2 regions of the Cupriavidus sp. LA-1 genome follow, and region 1 is predicted to be linked to the other one. Evidence: riboswitches for the same ligand, from Rfam matches in the RefSeq annotation. Region 1 holds a riboswitch; the other holds the start of a gene.
The links. Region 1 has a riboswitch for glycine ahead of gcvT (glycine cleavage system aminomethyltransferase GcvT). Riboswitches for the same ligand answer to the same signal wherever they lie in the genome.
Positions count from the first base shown of each region.

Region 1 (9,922 bases):
GTCAGCATGATGACGGCGACGCCGGTGTGCGCACGCAGCTCGCGGCACAGCGCCAGGCCATTCTCGCCGGGCAGCGACAGGTCCAGGATCACCAGGTCATAAGGCGCGGCGGCCATCGCGTGCCGCATCTCGGCACCACCTCCGACGCCATCGGCCTGCATGCCGAAGGTGGACAGGTAATCGGCCAGCATGGTGCGGATCTGGGGATCGTCGTCGACGATCAGCAGGCGGATCGGGAGCGTGGGGGCAAATTCCATAAGCGAAGGGATCGGCATATGCCGGCGGCAAGGCCGGTGCTGGGGGCATGCGGTGCCCAACTTTACCAGCCTGCGATGCCCCCACTATGCCGGTTTTGTATCAGCGCTGATACGCAGTCCTGCCGGCCGGCAGTCCTTTGTACGCGATTGCAATGCCGGCCTGACCAAGTGCTCAAGCATTGGCGCGTGCCCTTCCCTAGCATGGACCGGCAGTTGACCCGAGCCAACCGCGGACGCCGCGCGGCACGCTGCCGCAAAGCGTGTCCGCCTTCACAGGAGAACGCCATGCCCTTCCGTCCCTCCCGCCTGCGCACCGCCTTGTCGGCGCTGGCGCTGTGCAGCGCATGCCTGCTGGCCACGCCGGCATGCGCGCTGCAAGCCGGCCCGCCGCCCGTGGGCGCGATGCCTGTGCCGCCGATCGGGCATCCAATCGGGCATCCAACCGGGCATCCAACCGGGCATCCAACCGGGCATCCAACCGGGCATCCAACCGGGCCGGCATCCGCCGAATCCCTGGGACTGAATGCCGCGCAGACGCAGCTCTGGCAGGCCGCGCACAGCGCCACGCGCGAAGCCGAGGCCCATGCGCTGGAACTGCACGCCCGCCTGCTGCGCGAGACCGCCGACGAAGCCCCCGACGCGCCGCTGCGGCCGCGCGCGCAGGCCATGGACCGCCTGCACGATGCGCTGGAGCAGGACCGCCGCGCGGTGCGCGAACGCTGGCTGGCGCTGGATGACAGCCTGGACGCAGCCCAGCGCCGGCGCCTGCACACCGCGCCTGAAGCCGCGCGCTGGCTGGGCCTGCCGCCGGCGGGCGCGATGATGATGCCGCCGCCGGGCGGACCGCAGCGCTAGGTTCGCGGCCGCCGCAAAAAAAATCGCCCCCGCACGCTCGCGCGCCGGGGGCTGAATAACAGGGAAGTTCCGGACGTGAAGTCCGGCGCGGCAGGCAGACCGGGCGGAAGCCTGCCGCAGTGCCACCGGCGCAAACCACGCGAGCAGCACAGCCGTCATGGTAAGGACGCCGGCAGCCGGCGTCTTGTCGGACTGGTAGCGGTTTGTATCGGAAGTGTTGCGCGCGTTCAGCCGGCGGCGGTCTTGCCGCCGGTGCCCAGCAGCGCCTTGAGTGCGCCGAGCCGGTCCTTGGGGCTCATCGCCGGGGTCTTGTCCACCGGCGCGGGCGCCTCTTCCAGCTTCATCTCGCCGATAAAGCGCGACGGCTGGCACGAGTAGGTGTCCCGCGCGCGCTTGCGCTTCTTGCACCAGCTGACATGCAGGCTGCGCTGGGCGCGGGTGATGCCGACATACATCAGGCGCCGCTCTTCCTCGATCTTCTCGTCGCTCATGTCCTCGTCCTCGCGGCAGTGGGGCAGGATGCCCTCTTCCACGCCGACCAGGAACACGTGCGGGTACTCCAGCCCCTTGGACGCATGCAGCGTGGACAGGCGCACCGCGTCGGGATCTTCCTCGCGGCCTTCGAGCATGCTCATCAGCGCCACGGTCTGGGTCAGTTCCAGCAGGTTCTTGCCTTCGCTGCCGAAGCCGTCGGCATTGTCGAAGCCGGTGGCTTCCTCGCCCTCGGCGCCCTCGGGCTTCGTGCCCTTGCGTTTGAGCCAGTCGAGGAATTCCAGCGTATTGGTCCAGCGCGACTGCGCCTGCCGCTCATCGAAGCTGTCGTACAGGTAGGCCTCGTAGTGGATGCCTGCCATCAGGTCGTCGAGCACCACGGTGGCAGGGTCCCTGGCCGCGCAGTCGGCCAGGCGCACCATCGATTCGCAGAACACGCGCAGCGGCTCCAGCTGGCGCGGCTGCAGCTTGCCTTCGATGCCGCCCATCATCGCCGCCTCGAACAGCGACACCTTGGCCTGGCCCGCGAAGGTGCCCAGCACTTCCAGCGTGGTATTGCCCACGCCCCGGCGCGGCGTGGTGATGGCGCGGATAAAGGCGGGATCGTCGTCGGGGTTGGCGATCAGGCGCAGGTAGGCGCAGATGTCCTTGATCTCGGCCTTGTCGAAGAAGCTCTGGCCGCCCGACAGCACATAGGGAATGCGCTCGCGCCGCAGGATCTGCTCGAACAGCCGCGCCTGGTGGTTGCCGCGGTACAGGATGGCGTAGTCGCGGAACTGCGCGCGGCGCTCGAACTTGTGCGCGGACAGGCGGAACACCACCGACTCGGCCTCGTGCTCCTCGTCGTTCATCGGGTGGATGGCGATGGGGTCGCCCATGCCGTGCTCGCTCCACAGCTTCTTGTCGAACAGCTTGGGGTTATTGGCGATGACGGCGTTGGCCGCTTCCAGGATGCGCACGGTGGAGCGGTAATTCTGCTCCAGCTTGATCACCTTCAGGTCCGGGAAGTCGGTCTGCAGCCCGCGCAGGTTGTCCAGCGTGGCGCCGCGCCAGCCATAGATGGCCTGGTCGTCGTCGCCCACCGCGGTAAACGCGGGTGCGCGCAGGTGCGAGCCGCCCGCCAGCAGCTTGAGCAGCTGGTACTGGCAGGCGTTGGTGTCCTGGTATTCGTCGACCAGAAAATAACGCAGGCGGTTCTGCCACTTGAGCTGCACCGTTTCATTGCGCGCGAACAGTTCGGCCGGCAGGCGGATCAGGTCGTCGAAATCCACTGCCTGGTAGGCGTGCAGCGTGGCCACGTAGTTGCGGTAGACCAGCGCGGCCTGGTGCTCGTCGGCATTGGCGGCCTGGGCGATCGCCGCCTCGGGATCGACCATGCCGTTCTTCCACAGCGAGATCGTGCCCTGCACGCCGCGGATCAGCTTCTTGTCGGTGGTGCCCAGCTGCTCCTGGATCAGGCCGAAGCAGTCGTCCGAATCCATGATCGAGAACTGCGGCTTCAGGCCCACGTGCTCGGCCTCCATGCGCAGGATCTGCACCCCGAGCGAGTGGAAGGTACAGACCGTCAGCTGCCTGAGCGGGATGCGCTTGCCCTCGCGCGTGGTCTTGCCCTCCATCAGCTTGCCGATGCGCTCCTGCATCTCCTTGGCGGCCTTGTTGGTAAACGTGACGGCGGCGATATGGCGCGGCTCGAAGCCCTTGTCCTCGATCAGATGCGCGATCTTCTGCGTGATCACCCGGGTCTTGCCCGAGCCCGCCCCGGCCAGCACCAGGCAAGGGCCGTCCAGGTAGCGGACGGCTTCGGATTGTGCGGAATTCAGGCCGTGGGTCATGCGGGAGTGGTTGAACAGGCGGGAATCGGGGAAAGCGGCGGCGAGTGCCGCACACGCGACATGGACGCCATGGGCGCGCGGGTTCGGCAAAGCAGACCATGCTAACACGCATGCCGGAGCCGAGTCAGTCGGCGGCTGGCGCATTCCCGGCTCCCGGAGTTTCACCGAAGTAACACTTCGTAAAGCCCGGAGCCAACCGCGCAACGCGCGCCTCTAATCAATATGCACCGATGGGCCTTGCGCCCTCCTGCATGCCCGATTGATCACACAGGAGAGCCAATAATGAGAACCCTCCAAACCCTGACTAGATTCACTCTGATTGGCGTCACCGTGGCGGCATTCGCTGGCTGCGCGGACATGACACCGAAGCAGCGGAACACGGCAATCGGCGCAGGCGTGGGTGCGGTAGGCGGCGCCGTGCTGACCGGCGGTGACGCGCTCGGCACGCTGGGCGGCGCTGCCGTTGGCGGCGTGATCGGTAACGTCACCACCAGTAACAGGCGCAGGTAGGAAAGCCGCTGACTGTGTGGCCAACAGTGCCCCCCGGGCCGCGCGTTGACAAAGCCCGGGGCCTCCCGTACATTGCGCGCATCCGACCGGGAGAGCGCGCATCGCCTGCGCCGCCGAAGGGGTATCACCCGAAAACTCTCAGGCACCATGGACTGGTCGGATCGGCATGCAACATGCACACGATGCATGCCGCACTCTGGAGAGCGGCACCCGCCATTCGTGGCGAGCGTGCCCACCGAAGGGGCGCACGAGGACCGGTTCCGCCAGGATCCGCCTTGTAATCTCTCAGGTATCGAGGACAGAGGGGTCATCCGCCGCAGCGGATTGTCACGCCACGGGCGTGACGAGCGTTGCGGCGGATGGCCCTTTTTCGTTTTCGCAAACCGAGATTGCCCCCGAGGATCCCATGACGCTCCAGGCCACGCCCCTCAACGCTATCCACCGCGCCCTCGGCGCCCGCATGGTCGACTTCGGCGGCTGGGACATGCCGGTCAACTACGGCTCCCAGATCGAAGAGCACAACGCCGTGCGCAGCGACGCCGGCATGTTCGACGTGTCGCACATGTGCGTGGTCGACCTCACCGGCGCCAATACCCGCGGCTTCCTGCGCGGCCTGCTGGCCAACAATGTCGACAAGCTGCAGACGCCGGGCAAGGCGCTCTACGCCTGCATGCTGGACCAGAAAGGCGGCGTGATCGACGACCTGATCGTCTACTTCTTTGCCGAAGACCGCTTCCGCCTGGTCGTCAACGCCAGCACCGCGCTGGGCGACATCGAATGGATCCGCGCCCGCAACGAAGCCACCGGCAGCGGCGTCACCATCACCCCGCGCCGTGAAGACGCTGCGCCCGCAGGCGTGCAGCCGCTGGCCATCGTTGCCGTGCAGGGCCCCAACGCCCGCGCCAAAGTGTGGAGCACCTTCCCCTCGACCCAGCCGTCGGACGCGCTCAAGCCCTTCAACGCCGCCGTGGTCCAGGATCCCGCCATCGGCGAGATCATGGTCGCGCGCACCGGCTACACGGGCGAAGACGGCTTCGAACTGGTGGTGCCGGCGGAAAACGTCGCCGCCGTCTGGGAAAAGCTGAACGCGGCCGGTGTGCGCCCGGCGGGCTTGGGCGCGCGCGACACGCTGCGCCTGGAAGCCGGCATGAACCTGTACGGCCAGGACATGGATATCAACACCTCGCCGCTGGACGCGGGCCTGGCCTGGACGGTGGACCTGCAGAGCGAGCGCGACTTCACCGGCAAGGCGGCGCTGGCCGCGGCCGGTTCGCGCCAGCAATTCCTCGGCCTGATCCTGCGTGACAAAGGCGGCGTCCTGCGCGCCCACCAGAAAGTGATCACCCCGGCCGGTGACGGCGAAATCACCAGCGGCACCTTCAGCCCGTCGCTGTCCCAGTCGATCGCCTTTGCCCGCCTGCCGAAGGACGTCGCCGTGGGCGATACGGTGCAGGTGGAGATCCGCGACCGCAAACTCAACGCGACTGTGGTTAAACTGCCGTTTGTGCGTAATGGCAAGGCACTCGTGAGCTAAGGGGAAAACCCGCTCACCCAACGGTCGCCCTCGCCTGCCGGCAACTGCCGGGCAGGCATCACCCAACAAGAAACGAATCTGTATCCGGAGAACCTTCATGAACTTCCCCGCTGACCTGAAGTACACCGAGTCGCATGAGTGGGTACGCGTCGAAGCCGACGGCACGCTCACCATCGGCATCACCGACCACGCGCAGGACGCGCTGGGCGACATCGTCTTCCTGGAACTGCCCGAAGTGGGCAAGTCGGTCGGTGCCGGTGACGCGCTGGCAGTGGTGGAATCGGTGAAGGCCGCTTCCGACATCTACGCCCCGGTGGCCGGCGAAGTGATCGCCGTCAACGAGGCCGCCACGGCCGCGCCGGAAAGCGTCAACGCCAACGCCTTCGACGCGTGGCTGTTCAAGCTCAAGCCGGCCAACGGCGACGACGTCAACGGCCTGATGTCGGCCGACGCCTACAAGGCCAGCGTCGGCGCCTGACGCCGGCGGCGCCGGTCCAGCCATGGACCGGCCACTGCAGACTGACGCGCGCCGTCCCGGCTGACCACCGGCCGGCGCGCCCCCCACGAGGTTCTTGCCCATGAACGCCCCGCTTCCCATGAACGCCGCCCAAGTGAACCGGCCTACGCTGGCCGAACTGGAGGCGCGCGACGCCTTCGCCGCCCGCCATATCGGCCCCGATACCCCCGAACAGCAGCACATGCTGAAGGTGCTGGGCTATGACAGCCGCGCCGCGCTGATCGACGCCGTCATTCCCGCCGCCATCCGCCGCCGCGACGGCATGCCGATGGGCGAGTTCACCGAGCCGCTGAGCGAGGAAGCCGCGCTGGCCAAGCTGCGCGGGCTGGCCGGCAAGAACAAGGTCCTGAAGAGCTTTATCGGCCAGGGCTATTACAACACCGTCACGCCCGGCGTCATCCTGCGCAATATCTTCGAGAACCCGGCCTGGTACACCGCCTACACGCCCTACCAGCCCGAAATCTCGCAAGGCCGCCTGGAAGCGATGCTGAACTTCCAGCAGATGGTCACCGACCTGACCGGGCTGGATATCGCCAACGCGTCGATGCTGGACGAAGGCACCGCCGCGGCCGAGGCGATGACGCTGCTGCAGCGCGTGAACAAGCACGACTCCGACACCTTCTACGTGGCCGACGACGTGCTGCCGCAGACGCTGGAAGTGGTACGCACGCGCGCCCTGCCGTTGGGCATCGAGGTCAAGGTCGGCCCCGCCGCCGAAGCCGCCGCGGCCAACGCCTTCGGCGTGCTGCTGCAGTACCCGGGCGTGAACGGCGACGTCAACGACTACCGCACCATCGCCGACGCCGTGCACGCCGCCGGCGGCCTGGTGGTGGCTGCCGCCGACCTGCTGGCGCTGACGCTGATCGCCGCGCCGGGCGAATGGGGTGCCGACGTGGCCGTGGGCAACTCGCAGCGCTTCGGCGTGCCGCTGGGCTTTGGCGGCCCGCACGCTGGTTACATGGCGGTGAAGGACGCGTTCAAGCGCTCGATGCCGGGCCGCCTGGTGGGCGTCACCATCGATGCCCAGGGCAACAAGGCCTACCGCCTGGCACTGCAGACGCGCGAGCAGCATATCCGCCGCGAGAAGGCGACGTCGAACATCTGTACCGCGCAGGTGCTGCTGGCCGTGATGGCCTCGATGTATGCCGTCTACCACGGCCCGCAAGGCCTCAAGCGCATCGCGCAGCGCGTGCATCGCCTGACCGCGACGCTGGCCGCCGGCCTGCAGGCGCTGGGCTTCGCGCGCGCCAACGCCAGCTTCTTCGACACGCTGACGCTGGAAACCGGCTTCAATACCGATGCCATCCATGCCGCGGCCACCGCGCGCGGCATCAACCTGCGCCATATCAGCGCCACGCGCGTCGGCATCTCGCTGGACGAAACCGCCAGCCGTGCCGACGTGGTCGCGCTGTGGGAAGTCTTCACGCAGGGCAAGCCGCTGCCCGCCGAACTGGACTTCGACAAGCTCGAGGCCGCCGCGCAGGATGCCTTCCCGCCGGCGCTGGCGCGCACCAGCGCGTACCTGACCCACCCGGTCTTCAACACGCACCACGCCGAGCACGAGATGCTGCGCTACCTGCGCATGCTGGCCGACAAGGACCTGGCGCTGGACCGCACCATGATCCCGCTGGGTTCGTGCACGATGAAGCTGAACGCCACCAGCGAGATGATCCCGGTGACCTGGCCCGAATTCAGCCAGATCCACCCGTTTGCGCCGCTGGACCAGACCGTCGGCTACCGCGAGATGATCGACCAGCTCGAGGCCATGCTGTGCGCCGCCACCGGCTATGCCGCGGTCAGCCTGCAGCCCAACGCCGGCTCGCAGGGCGAGTACGCGGGCCTCTTGATCATCCATGCCTACCATGCCAGCCGCGGCGAGAGCCATCGCGACATCTGCCTGATCCCGTCGTCGGCGCACGGCACCAACCCGGCGTCGGCGCAGATGGCCGGCATGAAGGTGGTGGTGGTGGCCTGCGACGAGAACGGCAACGTCGACCTGCAGGACCTGGCGAAGAAGGCCGAGCAGCACAGCAAGAACCTGGCGGCGATCATGATCACCTACCCGTCCACGCACGGCGTGTTCGAGCAGGGCGTGCAGCAGATCTGCGAGATCGTGCACCAGCACGGCGGCCAGGTCTACGTCGACGGCGCCAACATGAACGCCATGGTCGGCACCGCCGCGCCGGGCCAGTTCGGCGGCGACGTGTCGCACCTGAACCTGCACAAGACCTTCTGCATCCCGCACGGCGGCGGCGGCCCGGGCGTGGGCCCGGTCGCGGTCGGCGCGCACCTGGCTGACTTCCTGCCCAACCAGGACAGCGTGGGCTACCGCCGCGACGAGCGCGGCATCGGCGGCGTGTCGGCGGCACCGTTCGGCTCGGCCAGCATCCTGCCGATCTCGTGGATGTATATCGCGATGATGGGTTCGGCCGGCCTGACCGCCGCCACCGAGAACGCAATCCTGGCGGCCAACTACGTGGCCAAGCGCCTGGCGCCGTACTACCCGGTGCTTTACACGGGCCAGCACGACCTGGTCGCGCACGAGTGCATCCTGGACCTGCGCCCGCTGCAGAAGGACACCGGCATCAGCAACGAGGACGTGGCCAAGCGCCTGATGGACTACGGCTTCCACGCGCCGACCATGAGCTTCCCGGTGCCGGGCACGCTGATGATCGAGCCGACCGAGAGCGAGGCCCTGCACGAGCTGGACCGCTTTATCGACGCGATGATTGCGATCCGCCAGGAAATCGGCCGCGTCGCCGACGGCACCTTCGACCGCGAGGACAACCCGCTCAAGCACGCGCCGCACACCGCCGCGGTGGTGACCGCCAACGAGTGGACCCGCCAGTACACGCGCGAGGAAGCCGCCTACCCGGTGGCATCGCTGCGCACACAGAAGTACTGGCCGCCGGTCGGCCGTGCCGACAACGTGTACGGCGACCGCAACCTGTTCTGCGCGTGCGTGCCGGTCAGCGACTACGTGGTCGACTAAGCCGGTAACCCGGCAAGAGACTATGCTCTACTCAGGGCGCCGCACAACGCGGCGCCCGCCGGCCTAGCCCGGCGCCACTCTGGAGGCCGTTCGTGGCAGTCAGCGTTTTCGATCTGTTCAAGGTGGGCATCGGTCCGTCGAGCTCACATACCGTGGGCCCGATGCGCGCGGCCCTGATGTTTGCGCAGGGGCTGGAGCGCGACGGCCTGCTGCCGCAGGTGGGCAGCGTGCGCGCCGAGTTGTACGGGTCGCTCGGCGCCACCGGCAAGGGCCACGGCACCGACAAGGGCGTGATCCTCGGCCTGATGGGCGAGGCGCCCGACACCATCGATCCCGATTCGATCGACACGCGCCTGGCCGCGCTGCGCGCCAGCCGCGCGCTGTCGCTGCTGGGCCGGCATATCGTGCCCTTCGTCGAGAAAGAGCACATCGCCTTCTACCGGCGCGAGGCCATGGCCGAGCATCCCAACGGCATGAAGTTCCATGCCTTCGACGCCAGCGGCGCGACGCTGCGCGAGGCGCGCTACCTGTCGGTCGGCGGCGGCTTCGTGGTGACCGCGGGCGCACCCAATACGCAGTTGCTCAAGGCCGCGCAGCAGCTGCCGCACCCGTTCCGCAGCGGCAAGGACATGCTGGAAATGGCCACCGCCAGCGGCAAGAGCATCGCGCGGCTGATGATGGAAAACGAGCTGACCTGGCGCAGCGAGGCGGAAGTCACCAGCGGCCTGCTGCATATCTGGGAGGTGATGCAGGCGTGCGTCGCGCGCGGCTGCCGCACCGACGGCGAGTTGCCGGGGCCGTTCAAGGTCAAGCGGCGCGCGCCCGAACTGTTCCGCAGCCTGACCGAACGCGCCGAGCGCACCCTGTCCGACCCGCTCTCGGTGATGGACTGGGTCAACCTGTACGCCATCGCCGTCAATGAAGAAAATGCCG
Region 1 is NZ_AP031387.1:3,969,239-3,979,160, reverse strand. Features, by position in the region: gene ACZ5MJ_RS18555 (response regulator) at 1-257, opposite strand, end outside; gene ACZ5MJ_RS18550 (hypothetical protein) at 543-1,112, shown strand; gene ACZ5MJ_RS18545 (UvrD-helicase domain-containing protein) at 1,340-3,436, opposite strand; gene ACZ5MJ_RS18540 (glycine zipper 2TM domain-containing protein) at 3,719-3,946, shown strand; glycine riboswitch at 4,024-4,111, shown strand; glycine riboswitch at 4,133-4,258, shown strand; gene gcvT (glycine cleavage system aminomethyltransferase GcvT) at 4,353-5,480, shown strand; gene gcvH (glycine cleavage system protein GcvH) at 5,578-5,958, shown strand; gene gcvP (aminomethyl-transferring glycine dehydrogenase) at 6,059-8,989, shown strand; gene ACZ5MJ_RS18520 (L-serine ammonia-lyase) at 9,082-9,922, shown strand, end outside.

Region 2 (9,922 bases), on a different replicon from region 1:
GGCAGCCGACGAGGCCGCGTTGCTGGACTTGCCGGATGCGCATCCGTGCGCGGTCGTGACCCGGCATGCCTTCGATCTGGGCGGCAACTGCATCGAATACCGGCTGACGCGCGGCGACGCCTTTGCCTTTCGCTATACCGCGGACGTCCGCTGACGGACCGCGCCCGAGGAGACAGACCCATGCACGCACGCAACGCGATCGCCACCACCATCGTTGCCATGATCGCCACCACCACGCTGGCACAGGCCGCCGACACCGCCGCGGCCTGGCCGGCACGCCCCATCACGATCGTGGTGACGTATCCGCCGGGCGGCGGTGCGGACCTGATGGCACGGCTGATCGCCCCGGGTCTCGGGCGCGAGCTGGGCCAGACCGTCATCGTGGAGAACCGGCCGGGTGCCGGCGGGCAGATCGGTGCCGCCTATGTCGCCAAGGCCGCACCGGACGGCTACACCATGATGGTCGATGCCTCGTCCTATGCGGTGAATCCCAGCCTCTACCCGCGCCTGCCCTACGATCCGGACAAGGCCTTCCGGCCGGTCGGCGTGCTGGCGCGCTATCCCAATGTGCTGGTGGCCACGGCCAGCTTCCCCGCCAGCAAGGTCAGCGACGTCCTGGCCATGGCCAGGCAGAAGCCGGGCTCGGTCGCCTTTGCGTCGTCGGGCAACGGCTCGGCGCAGCATCTGGCCGGCGTGCTGTTCGAGCAGCGCGCGGGGGTCGACCTTCTGCACGTGCCCTACAAGGGCGGCGGCCCGGCCATGACCGATGTCATCGCCGGCCAGGTGCCGCTGTTCTTTGCCAACGTGGCCTCGAGCCTGCAGCACATCAAGGCCGGCAAGCTCAAGCCGCTGGCGGTGACCAGCCATTCCCGCACTCAGGCATTGCCATCCGTGCCCACCATGCAGGAGGCCGGCGTGGCGAGCTACGAGGTCTATGAATGGAACGCGGCCTTCCTGCCCGCGGCAACGCCGGAGCCTGTCGCCACGAAGCTCGCTGACGCGCTGCAGAAGGTCATGACCAGCCCCGAGATCAGGCAACGCGTGGCCGAGCTGGGCGGCGAGGTCGTGGCGGCACCGCCCGCACAGGCACGGCAATTCATCGACGGGCAGACCCGGCTATGGGCCAAGGTCATCCGGGACGGCAACATCAAGCCCGAATAGCACCTGTCGGCACCGCCCCTGCCCGCCACGGGCCGGCTAAAGAATTTCAAGGAGAAATGCATGACCCCGACCAATCCCCTTCGCCGCCACCTGCTCAAGGCCTCCGCCGCACTAGGCGCCTGCGCGCTGGCACCCACGCTCGCCCGCGCCCAGGCCTGGCCGGCCAAGCCGATCCGGCTGGTGGTGCCGTTCGCGCCGGGCGGCAGCTCGGAGATCGTGGCGCGCTCGACCGCGGCGGAGCTGACCAAGCTGCTCGGCGTGTCCGTGTTCGTCGAGAACAAGCCCGGTGCAGCGGGCAATATCGCCATGGGCGAAGTCGCGCGCGCCGATGACAATCACACGCTGATCCTTGGCCATATCGGCACGCTGGCGGTCAATCCCTATATCTTCCCGAAGCTGCCCTACGACCCCAACAAGGACTTCCGCCCGATCTCGTTGCTGTCCAAGGTGCCGAGCCTGTACGTGGTCCACCCCGACGTGCCCGCGAAGAACCTGAAGGAGTTCGTGGCGCTGGCCAAGAGCAAGCCCGGCAAGCTGAACTACGGTTCGGCCGGCAACGGCAGCGCCGGCCACCTGGCCTTTGAATACCTGAAGGCCGCGACCGGCACCTTCATCACCCACGTGCCCTATCGCGGCAGCGGCCCGCAGATCACCGACCTGCTGTCGGGGCGGCTGGACGCGGCCGCGGTCGGCGCGCCCGCGATCATCCAGTTCATCAAGGCCGGCAAGCTGCGCTGCATCGCCACCGGCACGACCCAGCGCATTCCCCAGTTGCCTGACGTGCCGACGGTTGCCGAACAAGGCTATCCCGGCTTCGAAATGACACAGTGGTATGGCCTGCTGGCGCCGGCATCGCTGCCCCAGGCGGCCACCGACAAGCTGGCGGAAGCCACCGTGAAAGCGGTGAAAAGCAAGTCGTCGGTCGAGCGCCTGAGCGCCGATGCGGCGATCGTGGTGGGCGACACGCCGGCGGAGTTCGCGCGCTTTATCGCGCTGGAGCAACAGCGCTGGAAGCCGATCATTGCGCGGGCGGGGATCAAGCCGGACTAAGCGGACAGCCGCAGGGCCGGATCGCCCCGGTCCAGCGTCAGCCCGCGATACCAGCCCAGCGCAGATGCTTGCCCCAGTCCGCGTCGCTGATCACGCCGGAGATGCCCTGGCGCTGCCCGTCGGCGCGGTAGAAATAGGTGCGCGGCATCTCGCCCATCCAGTCCGGATCGACCGCATAGCGCAGCCGCTCCTGCGGCTCGTACCCGAACAACCACGCGTTGCGCGTCAGCCTGACGCGCTGGAGCAGTTGCTGCACCTGCGGCATGGCGTCGGGGCTGTCCATCGACAGCGTGACCACGCGCAGGTCCGGATGCTGCGCGCGCAGCTTGCCGATGGCGTCGAAGTTGCGCTTGCAATAGACGCAGTCGAGCGACCACACCACCAGCACAAAGGGCATGCCCTTCTGGCTGGCGGCCAGTTGGGTGGCACTGGCCGATTCGAACACGGCGACGCGGTCGGCCGGTTGATTGCCGGCATTGGCGGTGGCGAGCGCCAGCGTCAGGGCGGCAGCGGCGAGCAGTTTGCGGCGCGATGGCATCATGCGCCCTCCTGGCCCAGCGCGAAGACCTGGAAGCCCTCTGCTTCCGTGCGCCACAACACGTAGGCCCGGCCGGCGTGCTGCAGCAGGTGCGGCTGGTCCGAGTCGCGTTCCGTGCCGGCCAGCTTGCGCGTCTGCCAAGTCTTGCCGCCGTCCTGCGACAGCATCGCCCACAGGCGCGTCTGCTGGCCGTCGAACGATTTCCAGGTGACGGCGATCTCGTCATCGTTCAGCGCGACGATATCGGCATGCTGCGCGCGCGGGTCATCCAGCGGACGCTGTGCCTGCAGCTTGCCGTCCTTCCAGCGCCCGACCGAGACCGTGGGCTTGCCTTCACGCACGTTGAACCAGACCATATGCACCGTCCCGTCGGGCGCCACCGAGGCGCCGGGGCCGTGGTGCGGGCACGCGTCGATGCGCCAGTCGTCAAAAGTGGCGCGCTGCATCGGCGTGGCCTTGCCGTCGGTGCGCAGCAGCGCCAGCGCGTGGTCGCGCGCGTTGGGCGGGAACACATGGCGCCACAGCGCCAGCATCTTGCCGTCGGGCGTGGGCGCCAGGGCGATGCGGCAGCATTCGCACGACTGGTCGGCAATCTTGTAGTCGCCCTGGAAAGTCTTGCCTTGGTCGGCCGAGACCGCGTAGTAGATCGCGGCGCCGGCATACGGCTGCTTGCGCGCCTCGGCGGCAACCACGTCGCGCTTGTCGATCCAGCTGACAAAGACGTGCCCGGCGTTGTCCACCGCGATGGCGTCGAAGCGGTGCGCGATCTGGTCGCGGTTGGCATGTACCGTCAGCGGTTCGCCAAAGGACTTGCCGCCATCGGTCGAACGCGCAAAGCGGATAAAGCCGGTCCACGGCTTGGGCAGCGGCTGGGTCCAGGTAACGTAGATCTCGCCGTCGCGCCCCGCGGCCACCTTGGGCCGGCTTTCATGATCGGCCGCAACCTGCTCCGGCACGCTGTTGACATGCTGCGCGGGCCCGAAGCTGCGGCCATAGTCGGCCGATGCACGCACCGCGACATAGGGGCCGTCCTTGTACGCCACCCAAAGCTTGCCGTCGCGGTCGAAGGCGGCTCCGGTGCCCAGTTCGCTCATCTTCGCGGCCTTGGCCTGGCCGCCGTGGCCGGCATGATCGCCGTGCGTTTGCGCGGTCGCGGCCAGCGCGGCGCAGGCCATCAGCCCGGCAACGATCAAACGGAAACCGGGGCGAACGCCTTGCATGGTTGTGGTCAGCCTGTTCACTTGCTCAGAAGGAAAGTTTTGCCTCGGCGTAGAACGTCCGGCCCGGATACGGGTGGTAGACGAAATAGCGCTGGTCAGTGAGGTTGTCGATGCCAAGCCCGAGGCGCACGTTCTTGGCGGGCTTGTACGTCACCTTGACGTCAAAGGTCAGGAAGCTGCTGGTGCCGCCGAAAGTGTCGGGATTGGTGTCGGAATTGTCGAGCGTATTGTACTGCCGGCCCGAATAGGTCATCGCCAGCGTGCCTGCCCACGCCGGCGTGATGCGATAAGTGCCGACGAGGTTGGCGCGCCACTTGGGGATGCGGTAGAAGTACTTGCCCACCGAGGCCGGGTTGTTGGCATTCTCCAGCGTCTTCGAATGGTTGTAGGCGCCGCTGGCCGACAGGTCGAAACCGCTGACGAGTACATCGCGCGCGTCATAGGCCAGTTCGATGCCGCGGGTACGCACGCGGTCCACGTTCTGGAAGCTGGTGACGGTCGGGAATACCGTGGTGTTGGTCTGGCTGACCAGGGCATCGCGGATATCGTCCTCATACACCGAGACCCGGAAGAACGACGAATCCACCGTGCGCTCGAAGGTCAGGTCCTTCGAGAACGATCGCTCCGGCCGCAGGTTCGGATCGTTGTTGATCAGCGAGGTCCCGGTGATGCGGCCCTGGAACAGCTCGCTGACGGTCGGGTAGCGATAGGCCTTGCCCAGCGACAGCCGGCCCAGCCATTCCTGCCCCAAGGCCTTCTCCAGCGCCAGCTTGGGCGACCAGTTGGATTCGCTGCGCACCGGGTAGCCGATATCCACGCCGGGCTGGCTGCGGCTGCCGTCATAGGCGCGCCAGTGTTCGTAGCGCACGCCGGGGATCAGCTTCCAGTCCCCGGCGAAGTACCAGGCGTCCTGCGCGTAGAGCGCCTGGGTCTCGGTCTTGCCGGCAAATGCGTTGTTGAAGGCGGTGATGGTGGCCGCCTGCCAGTCCGAGGTGTTGTAGGTGGTGTTGGTCAGCCGGTAGTTGTCATAGTGGTAGCCGAACGTGATCCAGTGCCCGCCCTGCAACTGCTGCGGGCGGTAGTCGGCCTTGAGGTCAAGCGTGCGCCAGCCGGTGCCGTCGCCATAGGTCACGGTGCCCGGCCCGCTGCCGACGGTGCTGGCGCTGCGGCTGATGTCCTTGCTGACATCGAACAGCGACGCCACGCCCGAGAAATTCCAGCCGGTCTCGTTGCGCGTGCGCAGCGACAGCCCGTAGAGCCAGCGCGCGTCCTCGCCATTGCTCGGGGCGAACGCGTTGGCGGGAATCGAATACTGATAGCCGCCGATATTCACGGGACCGCTCGACACCACGTTGCCATTGGCATCGCGCAGGTAGCTGCCGGTGGCGCTGGAGCGGTCCTGCTGCCAGTAGGCCGCGGTGAACTGGGCCTGCAGCGTGTTGGTGATGTCGTAGCCGAGCTTGAGCTTGAGCTGGTCCTGCACCGTGTGCGTGACACCCTCGCTGTTCACGCCCATCACCACGCGGTCGCGGCCGGTCTGGTCCTGATCGAAATAGGCACCGGTGACCGGCGTTGCCCCGGCGCCCGCGCGACTGGTCGAGCGCGGCGCGGTATAGAAGCTCAGCGGCTGGCTCTTGCTGTCCTGCCGGTCGACGCTGACCAGCCACGAGAACGGGCCGACGCGGTCGCCCACATAGGCGTTGGCGTGGACCCCGTTGAAGTTGTCGTGCGTGCCGTACAGGCTGAAGCGCTGCGTGAAAAGCTGCACGCTGGCGTCACCCTCGAACTTCTGCGGCGTGCGCGTGGTGATCAGCACCGTCGCGCCGAGCGAGTTGCCGGGATACAGGGCCGAATACGGGCCGTACAGCACGTCCATGCGCTCGATCTCGGCGGCATTGACCAGCGACCAGCGCGGCGGGAAGCTGAAGTCCGAGCCCAGCAGGTTGGACAGCAGCAGGCCATCGGCATAGACCAGCCCCCGCGCCGACTGGCGCGAGCTGGTGCTGCGCACCGAGATGATCGAGTTCATATCGCCGATAAAGCGCTTGCGTACGGCGAGGTTGGGCGCGTATTTGAGGGCGTCTTCCGTATTGACCACATTGAAGTCGGCCATGCGGGTGCCGCTGATGCCGTAGGCTGGCGAGGGCGTGTTGGGCGGTACGGCCGGCGTCTCGCCGCGTTCTGACTTGGCCGAGACCACCACCTCCTGCAGCGGCTCGGGCGCGTCCACCGCCTGGGCGGCGGCAACGGCTGGGCCCATCAGCACCGCCGAGACGGCGAGTGCAATACGATTCTTCTTCACTGGAAAACCTTGTTGTCGTCTTTTTTTGGCTTGCTCCGCCTGTGCGAAGCATCAGGCGCTTCTCCCCGAGAGCGAGCGCTGACATTTTATGGGGCATGGCGGCGCGGGCCGATGCGACATAGCGACGCGGGCAGCACGTCACCCTAGCGTTTACCCGTATATCCAATGCCAGGCCATGTCACTACATTGCCCGGATTGGCGTCAAGCCAATGTGATGCAGGGAGAGACTGCCGCGGCGCCCGCCGCGGACAGCGCCGAAGGAGCAACCGCCCCGGAAACTCTCAGGCAAAAGGACCGGCATCACCAGTCAGTGCACTCTGAAGAATGCCGGACGCTATCGTCCGCCGGCATACCGAAGGAGCAAGCGCGCCCCGCCCTCGCGGCCGGGTGTCGTGAATCTCTCAGGTCCAGAACAGAGGGGGCGTCCGTCACGCATATTGCGTCCGGGCTCCCACCATCGACGTTCCTGGAACCTGCAGATCATGAAATCAATCGCTGTCATCGGCGGTGGCATCACGGGTGTCACCACGGCCTACGCGTTGGCCAAGCGCGGATTTTCCGTCACGCTGTTCGAACGGCACCGCTATGCCGCCATGGAGACCTCGTTCGCCAACGGCGGGCAGCTGTCGGCCTCCAACGCCGAGGTCTGGACCCACTGGTCCACCATCGTCAAGGGCATGAAATGGATGCTGCGCAACGATGCCCCGCTGCTGGTCAATCCCCGGCCGAGCTGGCACAAGCTGTCGTGGTTCGCCGAGTTCATCGCTTCGATCCCCCACTACCGCCGCAACACCGTCGAGACCGCGCGCCTGGCCATCGCCGCGCGTGAGCATCTGTTCGCCTGGGCGGCGCAGGAAGGCATCGACTTCGACCTGAAGAAAGAAGGCATTCTCCATATCTACCGCGACAAGGCCGGTTTCGAGCATGCCGGCCGGGTCTCGGCGCTGCTGGCGCAGGGCGGGCTGGAACGGCGCGCCGTGACGCCCGAGGAGATGCGCGCGATCGAGCCGACGCTGGCGGGGTCGTACTACGGCGGCTACTTCACCGAGAGCGATTCGACCGGGGACATCCACAAGTTCACCAGCGGCCTGGCCGCGGCCATCGACCGGCTGGGCGTGCGCTGCCGCTATGGCCAGGATGTGCGCGCGGTGAAGACCGACGGCAGGCGCGCCACCGTGACCGTGCAAGACGGCGCCGCTACGGCCAGCTCCAGCTTCGACGGCGCCGTGATCTGCGCCGGCACAGCCAGCCGCGCGCTGGCCGCGGGACTGGGCGACCGCGTCAACATCTATCCGGTCAAGGGCTACTCGATCACGGTCAACCTGACCGACGCGGCCAGCCGCGCCGCCGCACCGGTGGTGAGCCTGCTCGACGATGAAACCAAGCTGGTCACCAGCCGCCTGGGCGACGACCGCTTCCGCGTGGCCGGCACCGCCGAGTTCAACGGCTACAACCGCGATATCCGCGCCGACCGCATCCGCCCGCTGGTGGAATGGGTGCAGCAGTGCTTCCCCGGCGTCAGCACGCGCAGCGTGGTGCCGTGGGCCGGGCTGCGGCCGATGATGCCGGACATGCTGCCGCGCGTGGGGCGCGGGCGTGCGGCCTGCATCTTCTATAACACCGGGCACGGGCACCTCGGGTGGACCTTGTCGGCGGTGACGGCGGATATGGTGGCGGGGGTGGTGGACCAGCATCTTGGCGCCAAGGTGGCGGTCGCGCCGGGTGCGGCGCTGGCATTGGCGAAGGCCTGAGCCTGAGGTCGCGGATGTTTTCTCCCCTCTCCCATTTATGGGAGAGGGGAGAAAACCAGTGGCGTAAGCGGGTTTTGCCTCATCCAGGGCGTCGCCCCAGACTGCCCACAATCCCCTTGCGGAACGCCAGCACGCACACGATGAAGATGATGCCGGTTACCATCGACACCGATTCACCGAGCCCGTTGAACCACTCGATGCCCGTCGCTGACCCGAGGTAGCTGCCCAGCTCCCCAAGCTTGTTCTCCAGCGCCACCACCACGAAGGCGCCGACGATCGGGCCGGTGAGCGTGCCGAGCCCGCCCAGCAGCGTCATCAGGATGACCATGCCGGACATCGACCAGTGCACGTCGCTGAGCGTCTCGAAGCCCAGCACCAGCGCCTTGACCGAACCGGCCAGCCCCGACAGCGCCGCCGACAGCACGAAGGCGGTCAGCTTGAAGCGGTCGACGTCATAGCCCAGCGACACCGCGCGCGGCTCGTTCTCCTTGATCGCCTTCAGGATCTGGCCGAACGGCGAATGCACCGTGCGCACGATCAGCGCGAAGGCGGCCACGATGATCACCAGCGCCACGTAGTACAGCGTCAGGTCGTCCGACAGCGGCAGCACGCCAAAGAGCTTGCCGCGCGGAATGCCCTGCAGGCCGTCCTCGCCGCCGGTAAAGGGCGCCTGCAGGCAGATGAAGAACAGCATCTGCGCCAGCGCCAGCGTGATCATCGAGAAGTAGATGCCCTGGCGGCGGATGGCCAGCGAGCCCACCACGTAGCCGATCAGCGCGCCCGTGCCGGTGCCCAGGACCAGGCCGATCTCGGGCGTCACGCCCCAGACCTTCATCGCATGGCCGGCCGCATAGCCGGCACCGCCGAAGAAGGCCGCATGGCCGAACGAGAGCAGCCCGGTATAGCCGATCAGCAGGTTGAAGGCGCACGCAAACAGCGCGAAACACAGCACCTTGAGCACGAATACCGGATACGCACCGGCCAGCGGCGCGGCCAGCAGGCACGCCAGCACCACGCCGTACATCACCTGCCCTGGCAGGCGCCCCGCCACCTGCTGCTGCCGCACGCCGATTGCGGCGATAGATTGTCCGCTCATCACTTCTCCTTTCCGAACAGCCCTGCCGGGCGCAACCACAGCACCACCACCATGATGACGAAGACCACGGTGGACGATGCTTCCGGGTACAACACCTTGGTCAGCCCTTCGATCACGCCCAGCCCCAGGCCGGTCAGGATCGCTCCCATGATCGAGCCCATGCCGCCGATCACCACCACCGCAAACACGACGATGATCAGGTTCTGCCCCATCAGCGGCGATACCTGCATGACGGGTGCCGCCAGCACCCCGGCAAACGCAGCCAGCGCCACGCCGAAGCCGTAGGTCAGCGTCACCATCAACGGCACGTTGACGCCGAAGGCCTCGACCACCTTGGGGTTCTCGGTGCCGGCGCGCAGGTAGGCGCCCAGCCTGGTCTTCTCGATCACGTACCAGGTCGACAGGCAGACCGCCAGCGATGCCCCAACCACCCACACGCGGTAATTGGGCAAGCGCATGAAGCCGAGATCGGAAGCGCCCTGCAGCGCTTCGGGCGGAGAATAAGGCAGCCCGGACACGCCATAGACCGAGCGGAAGATGCCTTCGACCACCAGCGTGATGCCGAGCGTCAGCAGCAGGCCGTAGATAGGGTCGAGCTTGTAGATCCAGCGCAGCATGGTCTTCTCGATCCCCACACCCAGCGCGGCCACCACCAGCGGCGACAGCAGCAGCATCGCCCAGTAGCTGAGCCCCGCATAGGCCATGCCGGCCCAGGCCAGCACCGCGCCCAGCATGAAGAGCGCGCCGTGCGCAAAGTTGATGACGTTCAGCAGCCCGAAGATGACCGCCAGGCCCAGGCTCAGC
Region 2 is NZ_AP031388.1:850,934-860,855, forward strand. Features, by position in the region: gene ACZ5MJ_RS23005 (GntR family transcriptional regulator) at 1-154, shown strand, start outside; gene ACZ5MJ_RS23010 (tripartite tricarboxylate transporter substrate binding protein) at 181-1,161, shown strand; gene ACZ5MJ_RS23015 (Bug family tripartite tricarboxylate transporter substrate binding protein) at 1,222-2,211, shown strand; gene ACZ5MJ_RS23020 (TlpA family protein disulfide reductase) at 2,249-2,752, opposite strand; gene ACZ5MJ_RS23025 (sialidase family protein) at 2,749-3,969, opposite strand; gene ACZ5MJ_RS23030 (TonB-dependent receptor) at 3,995-6,271, opposite strand; glycine riboswitch at 6,480-6,578, shown strand; glycine riboswitch at 6,579-6,697, shown strand; gene ACZ5MJ_RS23035 (D-amino acid dehydrogenase) at 6,709-8,022, shown strand; gene ACZ5MJ_RS23040 (branched-chain amino acid ABC transporter permease) at 8,102-9,046, opposite strand; gene ACZ5MJ_RS23045 (branched-chain amino acid ABC transporter permease) at 9,118-9,922, opposite strand, start outside.
Region 2: it holds a riboswitch for glycine, as region 1 does, so the genes downstream of both, ACZ5MJ_RS23035 (D-amino acid dehydrogenase) here and gcvT (glycine cleavage system aminomethyltransferase GcvT) in region 1, are expected to answer to the same signal.